DNA from 4 places in the Streptomyces sp. NPDC047880 genome. Region 4 is predicted to be linked to each of the others. Evidence: riboswitches for the same ligand, from Rfam matches in the RefSeq annotation. Region 4 holds a riboswitch; each other region holds the start of a gene.

Region 1 (4,702 bases), on a different contig from region 4:
GCGCTGCTGCTCGCCGTCGACTTCCGCACCGCGTGCCTGGCCGGTGCCGGAGTCTTCGTGCTCGTCCTGGCCGGGCACCTGTGGCTGATGCCGCAGCACATACCGGGCCGGATCCGCGTCAGGGAGCGGGGCGGGGTCCGCGTCCTGCTGCGCGACCGCCGCTTCCTCTCCCTGTCCTGCGCGTACGGCACCTATCTGCTCGCCTACAACCAGCTGTACCTGGCCCTGCCGGAGGAGGTGCAGCGCGCGGCGGGCTCCCAGGCGCCGTTGTCCTGGCTCTTCGCGCTGTCGTCGGTGCTGGTGGTGTTCACCCAGCTGCCGGTGACCCGCTGGGCGGGCGACCGGCTGGACCTGCGCCGCGCCATGGCGGCGGGGCTGCTGCTGATCGCCTCGGGCTTCGCGGTGGTGGCCGCGGCACGGCCCGCCGGCTGGACGGGCACCGCCGGTCTGCTCCCGGCCGCGGGCTTCGTGATCTTGCTCACCGTGGGGCAGATGCTCGTCGTGCCCGCCGCCCGGGCGTGGGTACCCGACCTCGCCGAGGAGGGCCGGCTCGGGCTCTACACCGGTGCTCTGTCGTCCGTCTCCGGGCTGATCGTCCTGGCCGGGAGCGCGGCCACCGGTCTCCTGCTCGATCCGGGCCTGCCGGCCGCCGTGCCGTGGCTGGTCCTCGCGGCCGTACCGGCCCTGGCGGTGGCGCTGTTGCCGCGCCGCGGGAAGGGCGCGGACGCCTCGGCCTGACACGGCTCCGGCCCCCGGCGGCAACCGGGCACGCCGAGGGGTCACCCCGGCGGGCGACTCGCCCGGCACCGGAATTCCCTGCCGGCACCCTCCGGAGACACCGCAGGGGAACTCGGTGGTCACGCCGCCCCAGTATCCTGGGTCGGCTGCGGCGCCCCCCACCAATCCCGGTGCGGAAGCGGGGAGTTCGGCCTGCGGCTACGACCTTCCCATACGCATGAGACGAGGACGAGTGCTGCTAGCGGGCCGCTACCGGATGGATGTTGAGATCGGGCGCGGTGGAATGGGAGAGGTCTGGCGTGCCTACGACACCACGCTCGCCAGAGCGGTGGCCCTCAAGCTGCTGCTGCCCCAGGACACCGACCCCACGGCGGCCTCCCGGTTCCGTCTGGAGGCTCAGACCGCCGGGCGTCTCAACCACCCCAACGTCGTGGGTGTCCTGGACTTCGGCGAGTACGACAACCGGCTGTACCTGGTGATGGAGCTGGTCGAGGGCGACAGCCTCGCCGGGGTGCTGGCCGGTTCCGGCGCACTGCCCGCCGAGCGGGTGGCCCGTCTCGCCGCGCAGGCGTCCGCAGGGCTCGCCGCCGCGCACGCGCAGGGCATCGTGCACCGGGACGTCAAACCCGCCAACCTGCTGCTGGACGCGGCCGGCACACTGAAGATCGGTGACTTCGGCATCGCGCGGTTCCTCGACGACCCCGGCGCCGCGCTCACCGCCACCGGGCAGATCATCGGCACCGGCCTCTACCTCGCCCCCGAGCGGGCCCTGGGCAAGCCCGCGGGGCCGGCCTCCGACATGTACTCCCTGGGCTGTGTGCTCTACCAGCTCCTCAGCGGACGCCCGCCGTTCGAGGCCGACACCGCCGTCGCCCTGCTCCACCAGCACCTCGACTCGGCTCCCGTGCCGCCCCGCGAGCTCGGGGTCGCCGGGCTTCCGCCGGCGTTCGAGAACTACCTCCTCGGTCTCCTCGCCAAGCAGCCCGGGGAACGGCCCACCGCCCAGCAGGCCGCCGAGTGGTTCGCCGGGGGCGCCTGGCGAGGCCTGCCCGAGCCGCTGCCGGAGGTCTCCCCGCCGCCGCGGTCCACCACCACGTCCACGGCGACGCCCGCCGGGCCGGGCCCGTACACCGCCGCCGAGACCGGCAGTCCGACCACGTACGCGCTGCCCGCGACCACGGGTCACCGCACCGCGGCCCGGGCGGCCCAGACGGGGCGCCCGGGACGCACGCGCGGACGCGGCGGCGCCGGCAACCGGTCGAGAGTGGCCGCGACGGCCGCCGCCGCGGCCCTCTTCCTCGCGGCGATGCTCCTCGGCATGCGCTGGTTCTCGCCCGACACGACCGCGGAGGGCACGGAGCCCGACGCGTCCCCGACGGCGAGCAGCCCTGCCGCCACGGCGTCCGAAGGCTCCGCCGATCAGCAGCCCGATCAACAGGCCGATCCGCAGGCCGACCCGGCGGCCGGCCCGGGGGCAGCCGACACGCCGGCCACCGGCACCGTGGCCGATGTCACTCCGTCCGCGTCGCCCTCGTCGCCGACTCCTGCCGCACCCGCGCCGAGTGCGGCGGCCCCGACCCAGGAGACGGGCGGCGAACCGGCGCAGCCGGAGCCGGAGACCCCGCGCCAGGGCGGTGAAGAGGGGGAGAGCGACGACGGGAGCGACGACTGACGCGGCCCCGGCGGCATGTGAGGGACCCCTGCCGGCGCGCAGGGAAACGGACGTGAGATGCGCCGGTGTGCGAACGGGCGCCCCCTCGCGCGCCCCTGGGGTGGCTTGTCATCGCCCTTATCCCGGCCTTATTGTCACCACGCCTTGGTGAACGGGAAATCCGGTGTGATGCCGGTGCGGCCCTCGCCACTGTGAATCGGGAAGTCCGGCTCCAGCCCTCACGGGCAGCCACTGGGTCCTCGTGACCCGGGAAGGCGGAGTCCGGGCGGTGGTACCCGTCAGCCAGGAGACCGGCCAAGGCGCGTCAACCATCCACGAGGTGCTGGAGAGGGTCTGCTGAGCCATGCACATTGCCGAGGGTTTCCTTCCTCCGGCGCACGCGGTCGCCTGGGGCGTCGCGTCGGCGCCGTTCGTCGTCCACGGGGTCCGGTCGCTCACCCGTGAAGTACGCGAGCACCCCGAGAGCACGCTGCTCCTCGGGGCGTCCGGTGCCTTCACGTTCGTCCTGTCCGCCCTCAAACTCCCGTCCGTCACGGGCAGTTGCTCGCACCCCACCGGCACGGGCCTGGGCGCGATCCTGTTCCGGCCGCCCATCATGGCCGTGCTGGGCACCATCACCCTGCTCTTCCAGGCGCTGCTGCTCGCGCACGGCGGCCTGACCACGCTCGGCGCCAACGTCTTCTCCATGGCGATCGTCGGGCCCTGGGCCGGGTACGCCGTCTACAAGCTGCTGCGGCGCTTCAACGCGCCGCTGATGGTGGCGGTGTTCTTCGCAGCGTTCGTCGCCGACCTGTCCACCTACTGCGTCACCAGCGTGCAACTGGCGCTCGCGTTCCCCGACCCGGGCAGCGGATTCCTGGGGGCGCTCGGCAAGTTCGGTTCCATCTTCGCCATCACCCAGATCCCGCTCGCGGTGAGCGAGGGCCTGCTGACCGTGCTCGTGATGCGGCTGCTGGTGCAGTCCAGCAAGGGTGAACTGACCCGGCTGGGCGTGCTCGTCGCCACCAAGCAGGCGCGGACCGGGACCGAGACGGAGACCGAGGCGGTGGCCCGATGAAGAAGAACACGAAGATCAATTTGCTGCTGCTGCTCGCCGTGGCCGCGCTCGCGGTGCTGCCCCTGGTGCTCGGGCTCGGCGACCACAAGAAGGAGCCGTTCACCGGCTCCGACGGTGAGGCCGAGACGGCGATCACCGAGCTGAAGCCGGACTACGAGCCGTGGTTCTCGCCGCTGTACGAGCCGCCGTCCGGCGAGATCGAGTCGGCGCTGTTCTCCCTCCAGGCGGCTCTCGGCGCCGGTGTCCTCGCCTACTACTTCGGCCTGCGCCGGGGCCGCAGGCAGGGCGAGCAGCGGGCCCTGGAGCGTGAGTCCGACGGTGCGCTGTCCGGTACCGCCGGGAAGTCCACCGAGGAACGGGACTGAGCCCGGGTGCTGCCGATCGACGCGGCGGCGCACGGCAGTCGCTGGCGCCGCCGCCATCCCGTGGACAAGGCCGTGCTCGGGCTCGGCCTCACCGTACTCGCGATCTCCCTGCCGCCCTGGCCGGGCGCTGCCCTGGTGCTCCTGGCGGCCCTGGTGGTGCTGCTGGGTCCGGCCGGTGTGCCCGGACAACGGCTGTGGCGGGCCTACCGGGTACCGCTGGGCTTCTGCGTGACGGGCGCGCTCACGCTGCTCGTCCAGGTGGGCGGGCCGGGCGGGTTCGTCGCCTTCGCCGCTGACGGGCCGGTCCGGGCCGGGGAGTTGCTGCTGCGCACCTCGGCGGCCTCCCTGGGCGTGCTGCTGTTCGCCTTCACCACGCCCATGTCCGACCTGCTGCCCCGGCTGGTCCGGGCCGGGGTCCCCGCTCCGGTCGTCGACGTCGCCCTCGTGACGTACCGGATGAGTTTTCTGCTGCTGGACTCCGTGCGCCGCATCCGGGAGGCCCAGGCGGCCCGGCTCGGGCACACCGGCCGGGCCGCGGAGTGGCGGTCCCTGGCCGGGCTCGGCGCCACCGCGTTCGTCCGGGCCTTCGACCGGGCCACCCGCCTCCAGGCCGGGCTCGCCGGGCGCGGCTACGACGGCACCCTGCGGGTCCTGGTGCCCGAGGCCCGGGTCTCCGTCCGCTTCACGGCGGCCAGTTGCGCGCTGCTCGCAGCGGTGGCCGTCCTCACCCTCGTACTGGAAAGGCCGCTGACATGAGCGAGCCCGCCCTCGTCGCCCTGCGGGGCGCGTCCTTCGCCTATGAGGACGGCCCGGCCGTGCTCAGCGGCCTCGACTTCGAGATCCGCGAGGGCCGTGCTCTCGCGCTGCTCG
Region 2 (4,702 bases), on a different contig from region 4:
GACGCGTGCACCTGGACGCGGGTCAGGCCCCGGCGGGCCGGAGCGGCGTCGACCGGCTCACGGGTTCGGGCGTCGATGATGCGCAGCACGAGGCGAGCGTAGGCGGGTGGGCGGGCCCGCGCAGGCAGACCCGGCCTTTTCCGGCCACTGTGGCGCGATCGGACCAGTCTCGGGTGCCGTCGGTGCCGGCTCCCGCAGGCCGGCATGCCGAGGTACCACGCGTGGGGGACGCCCCCGTCGGCCCTTCCCGGCACGCTCTGTCAGGCCAGCGTGCCGAGGTACCGCACATGGGGCCGCCCGTCGGGCCCTTCCCGGCTGACGGCGGCCCGCACCCCGTACACCTCGGCGATGAGCTCCGCGGTGAGGACGTCGTCCGGAGTGCCTCCCGCCACGACCCGCCCCGCGCTCAGCACCAGGACCCGATCGCAGTACATCGCCGCGAGGTTGAGGTCGTGCAGGGCGACGACGGCCGTGACCGGCAGGGCCGTGATCAGGGCGAGCAGGTCGAGCTGGTGGTGGATGTCGAGGTGGTTGGTGGGTTCGTCGAGGAGGAGTTCACGGGGTTCCTGGGCGAGCGCGCGGGCGATCTGCACCCGCTGGCGTTCGCCGCCCGAGAGGGTGTGCCAGAGCCGGCCGGCCCGGTCGGCGAGGCCCGTGCGCTCCAGGGCTGCGCGCACCGCCCGTTCATCGTCGGCCGAGACGGGCGTCCAGGCCCGGCGGTGCGGGACGCGGCCGAGCCGTACGACGTCCTCCACCGTCAACTCGACCTGGGTGTACGACTGTTGCTCGACGACGGCGAGGCGGCGCGCGACCGTGCGGCGGGGCAGCTCGGCCAGCGGTGTGCCGTCGAGGGTGACAACGCCGGAGGTCGGCGTGAGCAGCCCGGCCAGCAACCGCAGCAGCGTGGACTTGCCGGAGCCGTTGGGTCCGAGCACGCCGACCGTGGAGCCGGTCTCCGGTGCGAGGGCGACGCCGTCCAGGATGAGACGCCCGTCGGCTCGGCGGCTGAGCCGGTCGGCCCGCAGTCCCGCCCCCGCCGGTGCTTCAGCGCCGCTCACCGCGCCCTCCTGGTCCGGTACAGCACCGCCACGAACGCCGGCACCCCGATCAGCGACGTCACGACACCCACCGGAACCTCCTGCGGGTCGAGCACGGTACGGGCCAGGGTGTCCACCCACACCAGGAAGACCGCTCCCGCGAGGGCGGTGACCGGCAGCAGCCGCCCGTGCCCGGGACCGGTCAGGGCCCGGGCCGCGTGCGGCAGGACCAGTCCGACGAAGGCGATCGCCCCGGCCGAGCTGACCAGCGCGGCCGTGAGCAGGGCTGTGACGCACAGCAGCACCAGGCGGGTGCGGGCGACGGACACGCCGAGCGCGGCGGCGGCGTCCTGCCCGAAGGCGAAGGCGTCGAGAGTACGGGCGTACGGCAGACACACCACCAGCGCCACCGCCAGCGCGGCCAGGCACAGCCGGACATCGGTCCAGCCTGCGCCGCCGAGCGAGCCGAGCAGCCAGAACAGCACACCGCGGGTGGTCTCGGCGTCGGCGGAGGTCAGCACGATGAAGGAGGTGAGCGCGGAGAAGAGCTGCATGGCGGCGACGCCCGCGAGGACGACCCGGTCGGTGGTGCCGCCGAGGGTGTGACTGAGCAGCAGCACCAGCGCGAACGACAGCAGGGCGCCCAGGAACGCCCCGGCGGACACCGGGAGGGCACCGCCGCCCACGCCGAGTACGACGACGAGCACCGCTCCGGTGGAGGCGCCCGAGGACACCCCGAGCACGAAGGGGTCGGCCAGCGGGTTGCGCAGCAGCGACTGCATCACCGCCCCGCAGACGGCGAGTCCGGCCCCGCACACGGCCGCGAGCAGGGTGCGCGGCAGCCGCAGCTGCCAGACGATGCCGTCCCGGATCGGTGTCAGCTCCGAGCTGCCCAGGCCGAGATGGGCGGCCACGACGGACCACACGTCCGCGACGCCGATGTCGGCGGGGCCGATGGTGATGGCCACGGCGAGGGAGACGACGAGCGCGACGGTCCCGGCCGCGCCCAGCGCGAGTCCCGCCCGGCGCCGGGGCCTGGTCCCGGCGGCCGGAAGCCCCTGGGCGGTCACTTCACCGGTCCGAACCGGCGCAGCCCGGCGGCCACCTGTTCCACACCCTCGACGGTGCGGATGGTCGGGTTCATGGCCTGCCCGCTCAGCAGCACGTACCGCTTGTGCCGGACGGCGTCCATGTTCCTGGTGACCGGGTTGGACTCCAGGAAGGCGATCTTCTTCGCGGCCGACTCGGCCGTCTGGGACTTGCGGGTCAGGTCGCCGATGACGAGGACGTCGGGGTCACGGTCGGCGACCGTCTCCCAGTTGACCTGCGGCCACTCCTCGTGGGTGTCGTCGAAGACGTTCTTCGCGCCGAGGGCACGGGTGATGATGCCGGGCGCTCCGCAACAGCCCGCCATGTAGGGCGACTCGGAGTTCGCGAACCAGTACAGGAGGGTGATGTCGGAGGCGTCGACGCCCGCCGTCGCCCTCTTCATCCGCTGCCGGAGGGAGGCCACGAGCTCGTCGCCGCGCTCCCGCACACCGAAGACGGTCGCGAGGTCGTGCACTTCGCCGTAGACGGTGTCGATGCCCAGGGCCTTGTCGCGTGCGCCGTCACCGCCGCCCGCATTGTCCTTGCCGACGCAGTCGGACGGCGAGACGTAGGTGGGGACGCCGAGCTTCTCGAACTGCTCGCGGGTGGCGACGCCGCCCTTGCCGAGAGTGGAGACGAAGGACGCGGTGACGAAGTCGGGCTCGGTGTCCAGGACGCGTTCGAAGGACGGGGTGTCGTCGGCGATGCGCGGCACCGTCGCGTTCGCCTTCTCCAGCCCCTTCATCACGGGGTCGGTCCAGGTGGCCGTGCCCGCGAGGCGGTCGGCCAGACCCAGGGAGAGCAGGATCTCGGTGGTGCCCTGGTTCAGGGACACGGCGTGCCGTGGCGGGGCGGTGACGCGGACCTCGTGTCCGCAGTCGGTGAGCGTGACGGCGGCCTTCGCGTCGGTGGACGTGCCGCCGCCGCAGCCGGTCAGGAGCAGGGAGCCGGCCGCGAGCAGTGCGGCGGCACGGGCGGGTCGGGCGAGGGGCACGAGAACCAGTCCTCAGTCGTCGAGGGCTCGATCGCGGAGCCCGGTCGTACGGTGCTCCCCCGCCGCGCGCGGCCGCGGGGGCCGCCAGCAGGTCTTCGGACTCGGGTTCAGCCGGATCGGGGCGCCTTCCCGGACGTCCGCGAGGGAGTCCAGTGGCCGAGGCCCCGCCCGTCCCCCTCACCGCTGCGCGTCAGTTCCGGATTCGCACCGGATTCCCTGACCCACGTACATGGGTTCGACTGGCCCCGGCAAGCTATCACGGGGGCCGTCCGGGGAATCACCGTGCGCCCGCCGCCGTTGAAAGGGAGAGCAGTTCGTCCACGACTTCCAAGGAGGCCGCCGGTGTACGGCGACGAGGCAACGGTCCGCAGGATCCTCACCGAGCTCGGCGACACCTGGGCCGTGGTGGGCCTGTCGTCGAACCGGCAGCGCGCGGCGTACGGCGTCGCCGCCGTCCTCCAGCGCTTCGGCAAGCGCGTCGTGCCGGTGCATCCGAAGGCGGAGACGGTGCACGGGGAGAAGGGATACGCAAGCTTGGCGGACATCCCCTTCGACGTGGACGTCGTGGACGTGTTCGTGAACAGCGACCTCGCCGGGGCCGTCGCGGACGAGGCGGTCGCCAAGGGCGCGAAGGGCGTCTGGTTCCAGCTCGGTGTGATCGACGAGGCGGCGTACGACCGGACCCGTGCGGCGGGCCTGGAGATGGTGATGGACCGCTGCCCGGCCATCGAGATCCCACGGCTGCCTCATCACCGCGCACAGGAATCCTGAAGCGTTTCCCCGGAAACACCCGCAGCCGGTCAAGGCGTGCCGCGTCCGGTCAAGACTGGCCGACTCGTCTTCTGCCGCCGGGCGTCCCGTTCCTGATCTGAGGCCGCTTGCTCACTGAACTCTCGGAGTTCGTTCGGCGTCCCTGTCCGGGGAGATCGAGCGGAGCATCGAGGAGGCGGCCGTCACGGAGGTGCCGGGTCCACTGAGACCGGCCTCCATAATGGGCGCATGCCCCACGCCTCTCCGTCCCTCGACTCCGGCGCCCCGCATGGTTTCCCGGTCGTCGTCGTGGGCGCCGGTCCGGCCGGTCTGACCGTCGGCAACATCCTGCGGGCCGCGTCCGTGGACTGCCTGGTGCTGGAGACGGAGACCCGCGAGTTCATCGAACAGCGGCCCCGCGCCGGGGTCGTCGAGGAATGGGCCGTGCGGGGCCTGGAGAAGCGGGGCCTCGCCCGGAACCTCCTGGATCGCGCGGAACTGCACACCGCGTGCGAGTTCCGCTTCGACGGGGAGCGCTACCGGTTCCCCTACGGAAAACTGACGGGCAGTCACCACTTCGTCTATCCGCAGCCGTTGCTGGTGACGGACCTGGTGCGCGAGTACGCCGAAGTCCGCGGCGGCGAGATCCGCTTCGGCGTCCGGGACGTGGAGCTGCACGACATCGACAGCGACCGGCCCTCGGTGTCGTACACCTGCTCCGAGACGGGTGAACGCCGGTTCGTGCACTGCGACTTCATTGCCGGGTGCGACGGTCCACGCGGAGCGACGCGGGCCGCGCTCCCTCCCGAGCGGGTGCGGATCGCGCGGCACG
Region 3 (4,702 bases), on a different contig from region 4:
GGTGGTGCCGTGGGTGAGGGTGCCGTGGTTCTGGAGCAGGCAGCCGGAGCGGTCGGTGAGGGCGTGAAGCATGTTCTCGGCCAACTCGTCGCTGCCGTAGGTGGCGTAGGGGGCGACGCGGACGGGGCCGCCGAGCGCGGCGGCCATGTAGTGGATCAGCGGCAGCTCGGTCACGAGCGTCGAGACCGCCGTGGCGTGCACGGCGTGGGTGTGGACGACGGCCAGGGCGCCGGTCGTGCGGTAGACGGCGAGATGCATGGGCAGCTCGCTGGTCGGGACGAGGGTGCCGAGGACCTGCCGACCGTCCAGGCCGACGCCCGTCACGTCCTCCGGCGTCAGCCGGTCGTAGGGGACGCCCGACGGGGTGACCAGGACGGTGTTCCCGACGCGCACCGAGACGTTGCCGGACGTGCCGACGACGAGTCCCTCCGCTACCGTCCGGCGGGCCGTCGCGACGAGGTCGTCCCAGGCGCGTACCTCCTCGGGGCTTGCGGTCCTGCGGCGCGGCTCCCCCGCACCCGCCTCGTCCCCGGGCACGTCCGCCGTGCCCCGCTCGTCGCCTCGCCGCTCAGCCATGCCGCGATCCTGCCAGGCCGGGGCTCGCAGCGCTGCGGTGCGGGGGACTTCGGGGGCCTGCTTCGTACACAACCGCGGGGGCACCCCGTCGCGTGACCGGGATTCGTGCGACGGGTCACTCGTGCGGGTGAAACGGAACGCTCCCGGCGGTCGGCCGCCGGGGCGCCGGGCGGCCGTCCCGGGGCGGAACGCCGGCCCCCTGTTGCGGTCACCCCTGCGCCCCTCCCAGTTCATCTTCCGTTCACTCAGGTTCCCTACGTTCATCGAGCCAACAACCTCGAACGATTGCCTGGGTAAATGGAAAGCTTCTCGCTGATCCTCGCGATTGTGGTGGTAACCGCACTCGCGTTCGATTTCACGAACGGTTTCCACGACACCGCGAATGCGATGGCCACGACCATTTCCACGGGCGCCATGAAGCCCAAGGTTGCGGTGGCCATGTCCGCGGTCCTCAACCTGGTCGGCGCCTTCCTGTCCGTCGAAGTCGCCAACACGATCTCCAAGGGCCTCGTCGACGAGGCCGGCATCCGTCCCGAGGTCATCTTCGCCGCCCTGGTCGGCGCGATCCTCTGGAACCTGCTGACCTGGCTCGTCGGTCTGCCCTCCAGCTCCTCCCACGCCCTCATGGGCGGTCTGATCGGTGCCACGATCGCCTCGGCGGGCGTCGGCGCGGTGCACGGGGACGTGCTGGTCACCAAGGTGCTGATCCCGGCGATCGCCGCCCCGCTGGTCGCGGGCATCGCGGCGATGCTCGCCACGCGGCTGACCTACACGCTCGGCAGCAAGGCCGACGGCAAGGCGTCCAAGAAGGGCTACCGGGCCGGCCAGATCGCCTCCGCGGGCCTGGTCTCCCTGGCCCACGGCACCAACGACGCGCAGAAGACCATGGGTGTGATCACCCTCGCCCTGGTCGCCGGCGGCGCCGTGGCGCCCGACTCCGACCCGCCCATGTGGGTCATCCTCTCGGCGGGTCTCGCCATCGCGCTCGGCACCTACCTGGGCGGCTGGCGCATCATCCGCACCATGGGCAAGGGACTGACCGACCTCCAGCCGCAGCAGGGCTTCGCCGCCCAGACCTCCGCGGCCACGGTCATCCTGGCCTCCTCGCACCTCGGTTTCTCCCTCTCCACGACGCACTCCGTGTCCGGTTCGGTGATGGGTGCCGGTCTCGGCCGCAAGGGCGGCGTGGTCCGCTGGTCCACCGCGACGCGGATGTTCGTCGCGTGGGGTCTGACGCTGCCGGCGGCGGCCCTGGTGGGCGCTCTCGCCGAGTACGTCACCGGCTTCGGCAGCTGGGGCACCGCCGTGGTGGCCGTCTTCCTCGTCGCCTCCAGCGCGGCGATCTGGAAGCTGTCGCGGCGCGAGGTGGTCGACCACACCAACGTCAACGACACCGAGGACGTGGAGCCCGCGGGTGTGGTCACCACGGCGATCGCCGCCGTGACGCCGCCCCCGGCGGGAGGCACGGCCCCGGCCTCGGAGGACCCGGTCCCCTCGTTCCCGGCGCAGGCCACCGCCGAGCGCACGCCGACCACGACCACCACGGTCTGACCGCCACCGGTTACAAGGAAGAGTCTCCGATATGAAGATCGACTGGGCGGCCCTCGGCTCCGTCTTCGGCGTCAGCCTCGTGGTCACCGTGGCCCTCGTCGGCCTGTTCACCCTCGGCATCACTGGTCTCTCGCGCCGCGAGCGGGCGGTGGCGGAGGGCGGGTCCGCGAGCCTCGCGGTCACCGGCGCGTACGCGTGCTTCGCGGCGTGTGCGGCGGCCGTCGGATACGGGATCTATCTGATCGTGGCCTGAGCGCCCCACCGCACATCGTGTCCGCCGGGCGGCACGGGACTTGAGGTCCTGTGCCGCCCGGTCGTCGTGTGGGGCAGGGGGGATGTGGGGTTCTCCACACTCTCCCCTCGCAGGTCAAAGGCAAGTTGACGGCGGTTCCCGGCCGTGGTGGACTGCCGGGGCCAATACGGCGGCAGGAGAGGAAGCCGGTGCAAGTCCGGCGCGGTCCCGCCACTGTCACCGGGGTAGCGATCCCCGGGAGCCAGGAACTCTCACCGCCGGTCTCGTCGAACCAGGGCGTGGACACCCTGAGTGAGGACACATATCGCCATGCGCGGCTGCCGATCGAGGTTCACCACCCCACCCCTGCCCGCCCTCCTGGCCGGCTGAGACCATGGGTGCCGGTCGCGTCTTCGCGTACGGCGCCGCCGCCGGCCTGATCGGTGACCTGCTGCTCGGTGATCCTCGCCGGGGGCATCCGGTCGCCGCGTTCGGGCGGGCCGCGGGTGCCGTGGAACGGGTGCTGTGGCGGGACCACCGCGGGTGGGGTGCGCTGCACACCGCCGTGTGTGCCGGAGGGGCCGTCGCCCTCGGGTCCGTCGCCGCACGTGCCGTGCGCACCTCCCCCGTCGCCTCCGTCGCGCTGACCGGTGCCGCCACCTGGGCCGTCGTCGGGGGGACTTCACTCGCCCGGGAGGCACGGACGATCGGGCGGGCCCTGGAGGCCGGGGACGCCGAGGCGGCCCGGGCCCGGCTGCCGCACCTGTGCGGCCGCGATCCGCAGGCCCTCGACGCCGACGGCATGGCCCGGGCCGTGGTCGAGTCCGTCGCCGAGAACACGTCCGACGCGGTGGTGGGGGCGCTGGTGTGGGGCGCCGTCGGCGGGGTGCCGGGGCTGCTGGGCTTCCGGGCCGTCAACACCCTGGACGCGATGGTCGGGCACAAGTCGGCCCGTTACCGCCGCTACGGGTGGGCCTCCGCGCGGCTGGACGACCTCGCGGGGTGGCCGGGAGCGCGGCTGACCGCCGTGCTCGCCGCCCTGGCCGGGCCGGATCCGCGGGGGGCCGTGCGGGCGTGGCGGGCCGATGCGGCGAAGCATCCGAGTCCCAACGCCGGGCCCGTGGAAGCCTCGTTCGCGGGGGCGCTAGGGGTGCGGCTGGGCGGGACGCTCTCGTACGGCGGGCGGGTGGAGCACCGGCCCGTGCTGAACACACTGGGGCGTGCGGTCGGCACGCAGGACGTCGAGCGGGCCGTGCGGCTGTCGCAGCGCGTGACGTGGCTCGCGCTCGGGGTGTGCGCGGGCGCGCGGTTGCTGACGAGTGCGCGGTTGTCCAGGAGCGTGCCGTCGCTCGGGAGTGCGCCGTCGCTCAAGGGCGCGCGGTCGCTGAAGAGGGGGAAATGACATGAGCGGTGGGCTTCTCGTCGCCGGAACCACCTCCGACGCCGGCAAGAGCGTCGTGACCGCCGGGATCTGCCGGTGGCTGGTGCGCCAAGGCGTCAAGGTCGCGCCCTTCAAGGCGCAGAACATGTCCCTGAACTCCTTCGTGACCACGGAAGGGGCCGAGATCGGGCGGGCACAGGCCATGCAGGCGCAGGCCTGCCGCATCGAGCCGACCGCGCTGATGAACCCGGTGCTGCTCAAGCCCGGCGGCGAGCAGAGCAGTCAGGTCGTGCTGCTGGGCAAGCCGGTCGGGGAGATGAGCGCGCGCGGCTATCACGGCGGACGGCAGCAGCAGTTGCTCGGGACGGTGCTGGACTGTCTGGAGCAGTTGCGGGGCACGTATGACGCGGTGATCTGTGAGGGGGCCGGTTCTCCCGCCGAGATCAATCTGCGGCGGACGGACATCGTGAACATGGGAATCGCCCGGAACGCCGGGCTGCCCGTGCTCGTCGTCGGCGACATCGACCGGGGCGGGGTGTTCGCCTCGTTCTTCGGGACGGTGGCGCTGCTGTCGCCCGAGGACCAGCGTTGCGTCGCCGGGTTCCTCGTCAACAAGTTCCGCGGGGACGTCTCCCTGCTGGAGCCGGGCCTGGACATGCTGCACGGGCTCACCGGGCGGAAGACCTACGGGGTGCTGCCGTTCCGGCACGGGCTCGGGATCGACGAGGAGGACGGACTGCGCGTCTCCCTGCGGGGAGCGGTGCGGGAGTCCGTCGTCGCCCCGCCCGTCGGGCAGGACGTGCTGCGGATCGCGGTCTGCGCCGTGCCGCTGATGTCCAACTTCACCGACGTGGACGCCCTGGCCGCCGAACCGGGCGTCGTGGTGCGGTTCGTGGACCGGCCGGAGGAACTGTCCGACGCCGACCTCGTCATCGTGCCCGGCACCCGCGGGACGGTCCGGG
Region 4 (4,702 bases):
CGCATGGGGCGCAGGGTGAGCTCGAAGCCGGGGTCGAGAAGGTTCTGGTTGCTGGGCATTACTGGCAGGCCTCGCAGGACTCGGGGTTTTCCAGGGAGCAGGCGACCGCTTCGGGGTCGGGGGTGGCCTGCACGGGCACGGTGGCCCGGGCGGCGCGGGCGATGCGGGTCGCCGGGCGCGAGCGCAGGTAGTACGTCGTCTTCAGCCCGGACTTCCAGGCGTAGGCGTACATCGAGGAGAGCTTGCCGATGGTCGGCGTCTCCAGGAACAGGTTCAGGGACTGGGACTGGTCCAGGAACGGCGTCCTGGCCGCCGCCATGTCGATCAGGCCGCGCTGCGGGATCTCCCACGCCGTGCGGTAGAGGGCGCGCACGTCCTCCGGGATCCAGGCGAAGTCCTGCACCGAGCCGTTGGCCTCGCGCAGGGCCTCCCGGGTGCGGGCGTCCCACACGCCGAGCCGCTTCAGCTCGTCCACCAGGTAGGAGTTGACCTGGAGGAACTCACCCGACAGCGTCTCGCGCTTGAACAGGTTGGAGACCTGCGGCTCGATGCACTCGTACACGCCCGCGATGGAGGCGATGGTGGCCGTCGGGGCGATCGCGAGGAGCAGCGAGTTGCGCATGCCGGTCGTGGCGACGCGCTCGCGCAGGGCCGCCCAGCGCTCCGGCCAGGTCAGCTCCGCGTCATAGTGGTCGGGGTGCAGTACGCCCCGGGCCGTACGGGTCTTCTCCCAGGCCGGCAGCGGGCCGTTGCGCTCGGCGAGGTCGGCGGAGGCCTCGTACGCGGCGAGCATGATCCGCTCGGCGATGCGGGTGGACAGGGCCTTGGCCTCCGGCGCGTCGAAGGGCAGGCGCAGCTTGAAGAAGACGTCCTGGAGGCCCATCGCGCCGAGTCCGACCGGACGCCAGCGGGCGTTGGAGCGGCCCGCCTGCTCGGTCGGGTAGAAGTTGATGTCCACGACCCGGTCGAGGAACGTCACGGCCGTGCGGACGGTCTCGTCCAGCCGCTCCCAGTCGATGTCCCCGCCGGTCACGAACGCGCCGAGGTTCACCGAGCCCAGGTTGCAGACCGCTGTCTCCCCGTCGTCGGTGACCTCCAGGATCTCCGTGCAGAGGTTGGAGGAGTGCACGACGTGGCCGGGCTCGGCCGTCTGGTTGGCGGTGCGGTTGGCGGCGTCCTTGAAGGTCATCCAGCCGTTGCCGGTCTGCGCGAGGGTGCGCATCATGCGGCCGTACAGCTCACGGGCGGGCAGGGTCTTCTTCGCGAGGCCCTGCGCCTCGGCCGCCCGGTACGCGGCGTCGAACTCCTCGCCCCACAGGTCGACCAGCTCGGGCACGTCCGAGGGGGAGAACAGCGACCACTGCGCGTCGGCGTTCACGCGCCGCATGAACTCGTCGGGCACCCAGTGCGCGAGGTTCAGGTTGTGCGTACGGCGGGCGTCCTCGCCGGTGTTGTCGCGCAGCTCCAGGAACTCCTCGATGTCGGCGTGCCAGGTCTCCAGGTAGACCGCGGCGGCGCCCTTGCGCCTGCCGCCCTGGTTCACGGCGGCGACCGAGGCGTCCAGGGTCTTCAGGAACGGGACGATGCCGTTGGAGTGCCCGTTGGTGCCGCGGATCAGTGAACCGCGGGCGCGGATGCGGGAGTAGGCGATGCCGATACCGCCGGCGTGCTTCGACAGCCGGGCCACCTGGTGGTACCGGTCGTAGATGGAGTCCAGTTCGTCCTGGGGGGAGTCCAGGAGGTAGCAGGACGACATCTGGGGGTGCCGGGTGCCGGAGTTGAAGAGCGTGGGGGAGGAGGGGAGGTAGTCGAGGCGGCTCATGAGCCGGTAGAGAGCCGCGACCTCGTCCACCGCGCGTGCGGTGTCGTCCTCGGCGAGGCCGCTCGCCACCCGCAGCATGAAGTGCTGGGGCGTCTCGACGACCTTGCGGGTGTGCGGGTGGCGCAGCAGGTAGCGGCTGTGCAGGGTGCGCAGGCCGAAGTAGCCGAAGCGGTCGTCGGCCGCACGGTCGATCAGCGCGTCGAGACGGGCGGCGTGGACGCGCACGAACTCAGCGGTGCGGTCGGCGATGAGCCCCTCGCGATGGCCGACGGCGACGGACTCGGTGAAGGACGTGACGCCCTGCGAGGCGGCCTCTTCGCGGATGCCGATGGCCAGCAGCCGGGCGGCCAGCCGGGAGTAGGCGGGGTCCTCGGAGATCAGACCGGCCGCGGCCTCCGTCGCCAGTTCCCGCAACTCCCGCTCGTCCGCCTGCGCGGACCGGCCGCGCAGCGCGGCGGCGGCGACCCTGTCGGGGTCGGCGTCGGGGAGGTCGGCGGTCAGCTCGCTCAGGGTCCGCAGCAGCGCGGCACCGGGGGCGTCGTGCTCCTCTTCGGCTGAGACCGGCTCGGCTGGCGCGATGGTCACGTGGGGCTCTCCCTCGCTCGGCACGGGGGCCTCGTCGAGGGCAGGCGGCAGCACGCGAGCGCACGCGGCGTCGCGTCCACCGGCCCACTCCACGAGGCCCGGACGTCAGGGCACACCGGCCGGGTGGCCGGGTGCGCTGTCGGCAGGTCCTCGGACTGACCCCTGTGCAGGGCGCTCCCCGGGAACGCGGGGGTTCCGGGAACAGACATGCACAAGTACACCGTTGCGGGACAGTTCCGGATTCGCACCGGATTCCCCTGCGGCGACAGCGAGCATGAGCATACATCTTGTGCCGGGTTCGGACGGCACCCCCAGATGTTGTGTCATGCTGGTTTCAGAGCGTCAACTCATAGGTGAGAAGAGTGATGTCATCTTGCTCCGGGAGGGGGTTCCAGTCCCGCTCGGGTGTGCGAGTGAAGCCCAGCCGTTCGTAGATGCGGTGGGCCGCGTGCATGGTGCGCTGGGTCGACAGCACGACGCTCCGGCAGCCCGGGGTGGCCCGTGCCCGGTCGACGCAGGAGCGCACGAGGGCCTCGCCGACTCCTTGCCCGCGGGCCGCGTGCGAGACGGCGAGCATGCGGATCTCGGCCTCTCCGGGGCCGGCTATGTCGGCCATGGGGCCGCCGGACGGGACGAAGGTGACGCCCCCGAGCACGCGGCCGTCCCTGAGCGCGGCCAGGACCTCCGCGGAGGCCGCCCGTCCGGCGACGTCCCGCAGCACGTGCAGGTACGCGTCGCTCTCGCCGAAGTCGAGGAGGTCGTCCTGAAGGTAGGCCTGGGCGGTGATGGTGCCGAGTTCGTCGTGTTCAGCGGGTTCGACGGGGCGGATCAGGAGGTCCATGGCGTGAGTGTGCACGACAGCGGGCCGCCGTTGTACGCGATCTCGGCGGCCCGCTGCGGGTGTTGTGTGGTTGTTCGCGCCCACGCGGCGGAGCCGCATGGTGATGCGGCTCCGCGCCCTTCAGGTCAGTGGGCTGAACCGGCGGTGGCAGGCGGGAGCTCCACCTGGACGCCGGGGTCGCCCGCGTCCGCCGTGTAGTCCTCCGGCTTGGTCTCGTCGATGCCGTCGGGGGCCTTCAGGGCCTTCAGGACGAAGGTCAGGACCACCGTCACCACCACGTTCAGGACGAACGCCGTGAGACCGATGTAGCCGATCTCCCCGATGCCCGGGATCTCCTTCGCGGAACCGCCGAAGTGCTTCTGCGTCGGGGAGGCCACGCCGTACGCCGCGACCGTGCCGTAGATCATGCCGACCGCCCAGCCCGCGAGCAGGGCCCAGCGGTGGAACCAGCGGGTGAACAGGCCGCCGACCAGGGCCGGGAAGGTCTGCAGGATCCAGATGCCGCCCAGCAGCTGGAAGTTGATGGCGACCGTCTTGTCCATGGTGAGGACGAAGGCCAGGGCGCCGACCTTCACCAGCAGGGAGACCAGCTTGGAGACCTTGGTCTCCTGCGCCGGAGTGGCGTCCGGCTTGATGAAGTCCTTGTAGATGTTGCGGGTGAAGAGGTTCGCGGCCGCGATGGACATGATGGCCGCCGGCACCAGCGCGCCGATGCCGATCGCCGCGAACGCCACGCCCGCGAACCAGTCCGGGAACATCGTCTCGAACAGCTGAGGGATCGCCAGCTGACCGTTCTGCACCTTGATGCCGGCCGCGATCGCCATGAACCCGAGCAGCGCGAGCAGGCCCAGCATCAGCGAGTACAGCGGCAGGATCGTGGTGTTGCGGCGGATCACCTCACGGCTCTTCGAGGACAGCGTCGCCGTGATCGAGTGCGGGTACATGAACAGGGCCAGGGCGGAGCCCAGCGCCAGCGTGGCGTACGTCCACTGGCCCGGCTCGGCCGGTGTCAGCGCCCCGCGCGGCGCGCCCGTCGCCGGGTTGGTCTGGCTGTACGCCTCACCGGCCTTGGCGAAGATCTCGTCGAAGCCGCCCAGCTTGATCGGGATGTAGATGATCGCCACCGCGATGACGATGTAGATCAGCGTGTCCTTCACGAACGCGATGAGCGCGGGGGCCCGCAGGCCCGACGAGTACGTGTAGGCCGCCAGCACGCCGAACGCGATCAGCAGCGGCAGGTCCTTGATGAACCAGTTGGTGTTCTCGCCGCCGCCGACGCCCATCACGTCCAGCACGGCCTGGATGCCGACCAGTTGGAGGGCGATGTACGGCATCGTCGCCAGGATGCCGGTCACGGCCACCGCCAGCGACAGGCCCTTCGAGCCGAAGCGTCCGCGCACGAAGTCCGACGTCGTGACGTACCCGTGCTTGTGGGACACCGACCACAGGCGCGG

What was found. A riboswitch is a leader RNA that binds a small molecule or an ion and turns the genes downstream of it on or off. The one in region 4 is predicted to bind cobalamin.
Region 1: linked by a shared signal. The riboswitch ahead of AB0937_RS30280 (energy-coupling factor ABC transporter permease) and the one ahead of AB0937_RS22150 (ribonucleoside-diphosphate reductase subunit alpha) in region 4 are both predicted to bind cobalamin.
Region 2: linked by a shared signal. The riboswitch ahead of AB0937_RS16220 (ABC transporter substrate-binding protein) and the one ahead of AB0937_RS22150 (ribonucleoside-diphosphate reductase subunit alpha) in region 4 are both predicted to bind cobalamin.
Region 3: linked by a shared signal. The riboswitch ahead of AB0937_RS04165 (cobalamin biosynthesis protein) and the one ahead of AB0937_RS22150 (ribonucleoside-diphosphate reductase subunit alpha) in region 4 are both predicted to bind cobalamin.

What each region holds. Positions count from the first base shown of each region.
Region 1 is NZ_JBEZOK010000025.1:67,485-72,186, reverse strand. Features, by position in the region: gene AB0937_RS30290 (MFS transporter) at 1-738, shown strand, start outside; gene AB0937_RS30285 (serine/threonine-protein kinase) at 956-2,410, shown strand; cobalamin riboswitch at 2,539-2,724, shown strand; gene AB0937_RS30280 (energy-coupling factor ABC transporter permease) at 2,754-3,467, shown strand; gene AB0937_RS30275 (energy-coupling factor ABC transporter substrate-binding protein) at 3,464-3,832, shown strand; gene cbiQ (cobalt ECF transporter T component CbiQ) at 3,839-4,588, shown strand; gene AB0937_RS30265 (ATP-binding cassette domain-containing protein) at 4,585-4,702, shown strand, end outside.
Region 2 is NZ_JBEZOK010000009.1:71,801-76,502, reverse strand. Features, by position in the region: gene AB0937_RS16235 (hypothetical protein) at 1-89, opposite strand, end outside; gene AB0937_RS16230 (ABC transporter ATP-binding protein) at 261-1,058, opposite strand; gene AB0937_RS16225 (iron chelate uptake ABC transporter family permease subunit) at 1,055-2,047, opposite strand; gene AB0937_RS16220 (ABC transporter substrate-binding protein) at 2,104-3,120, opposite strand; cobalamin riboswitch at 3,189-3,379, opposite strand; gene AB0937_RS16215 (CoA-binding protein) at 3,463-3,891, shown strand; gene AB0937_RS16210 (4-hydroxybenzoate 3-monooxygenase) at 4,120-4,702, shown strand, end outside.
Region 3 is NZ_JBEZOK010000002.1:55,681-60,382, forward strand. Features, by position in the region: gene AB0937_RS04150 (class II aldolase/adducin family protein) at 1-576, opposite strand, end outside; gene AB0937_RS04155 (inorganic phosphate transporter) at 874-2,127, shown strand; gene AB0937_RS04160 (hypothetical protein) at 2,159-2,380, shown strand; cobalamin riboswitch at 2,496-2,654, shown strand; gene AB0937_RS04165 (cobalamin biosynthesis protein) at 2,754-3,761, shown strand; gene AB0937_RS04170 (cobyric acid synthase) at 3,763-4,702, shown strand, end outside.
Region 4 is NZ_JBEZOK010000014.1:183,386-188,087, reverse strand. Features, by position in the region: gene AB0937_RS22155 (ribonucleotide-diphosphate reductase subunit beta) at 1-59, opposite strand, end outside; gene AB0937_RS22150 (ribonucleoside-diphosphate reductase subunit alpha) at 59-2,407, opposite strand; cobalamin riboswitch at 2,531-2,696, opposite strand; gene AB0937_RS22145 (GNAT family N-acetyltransferase) at 2,742-3,248, opposite strand; gene mctP (monocarboxylate uptake permease MctP) at 3,374-4,702, opposite strand, start outside.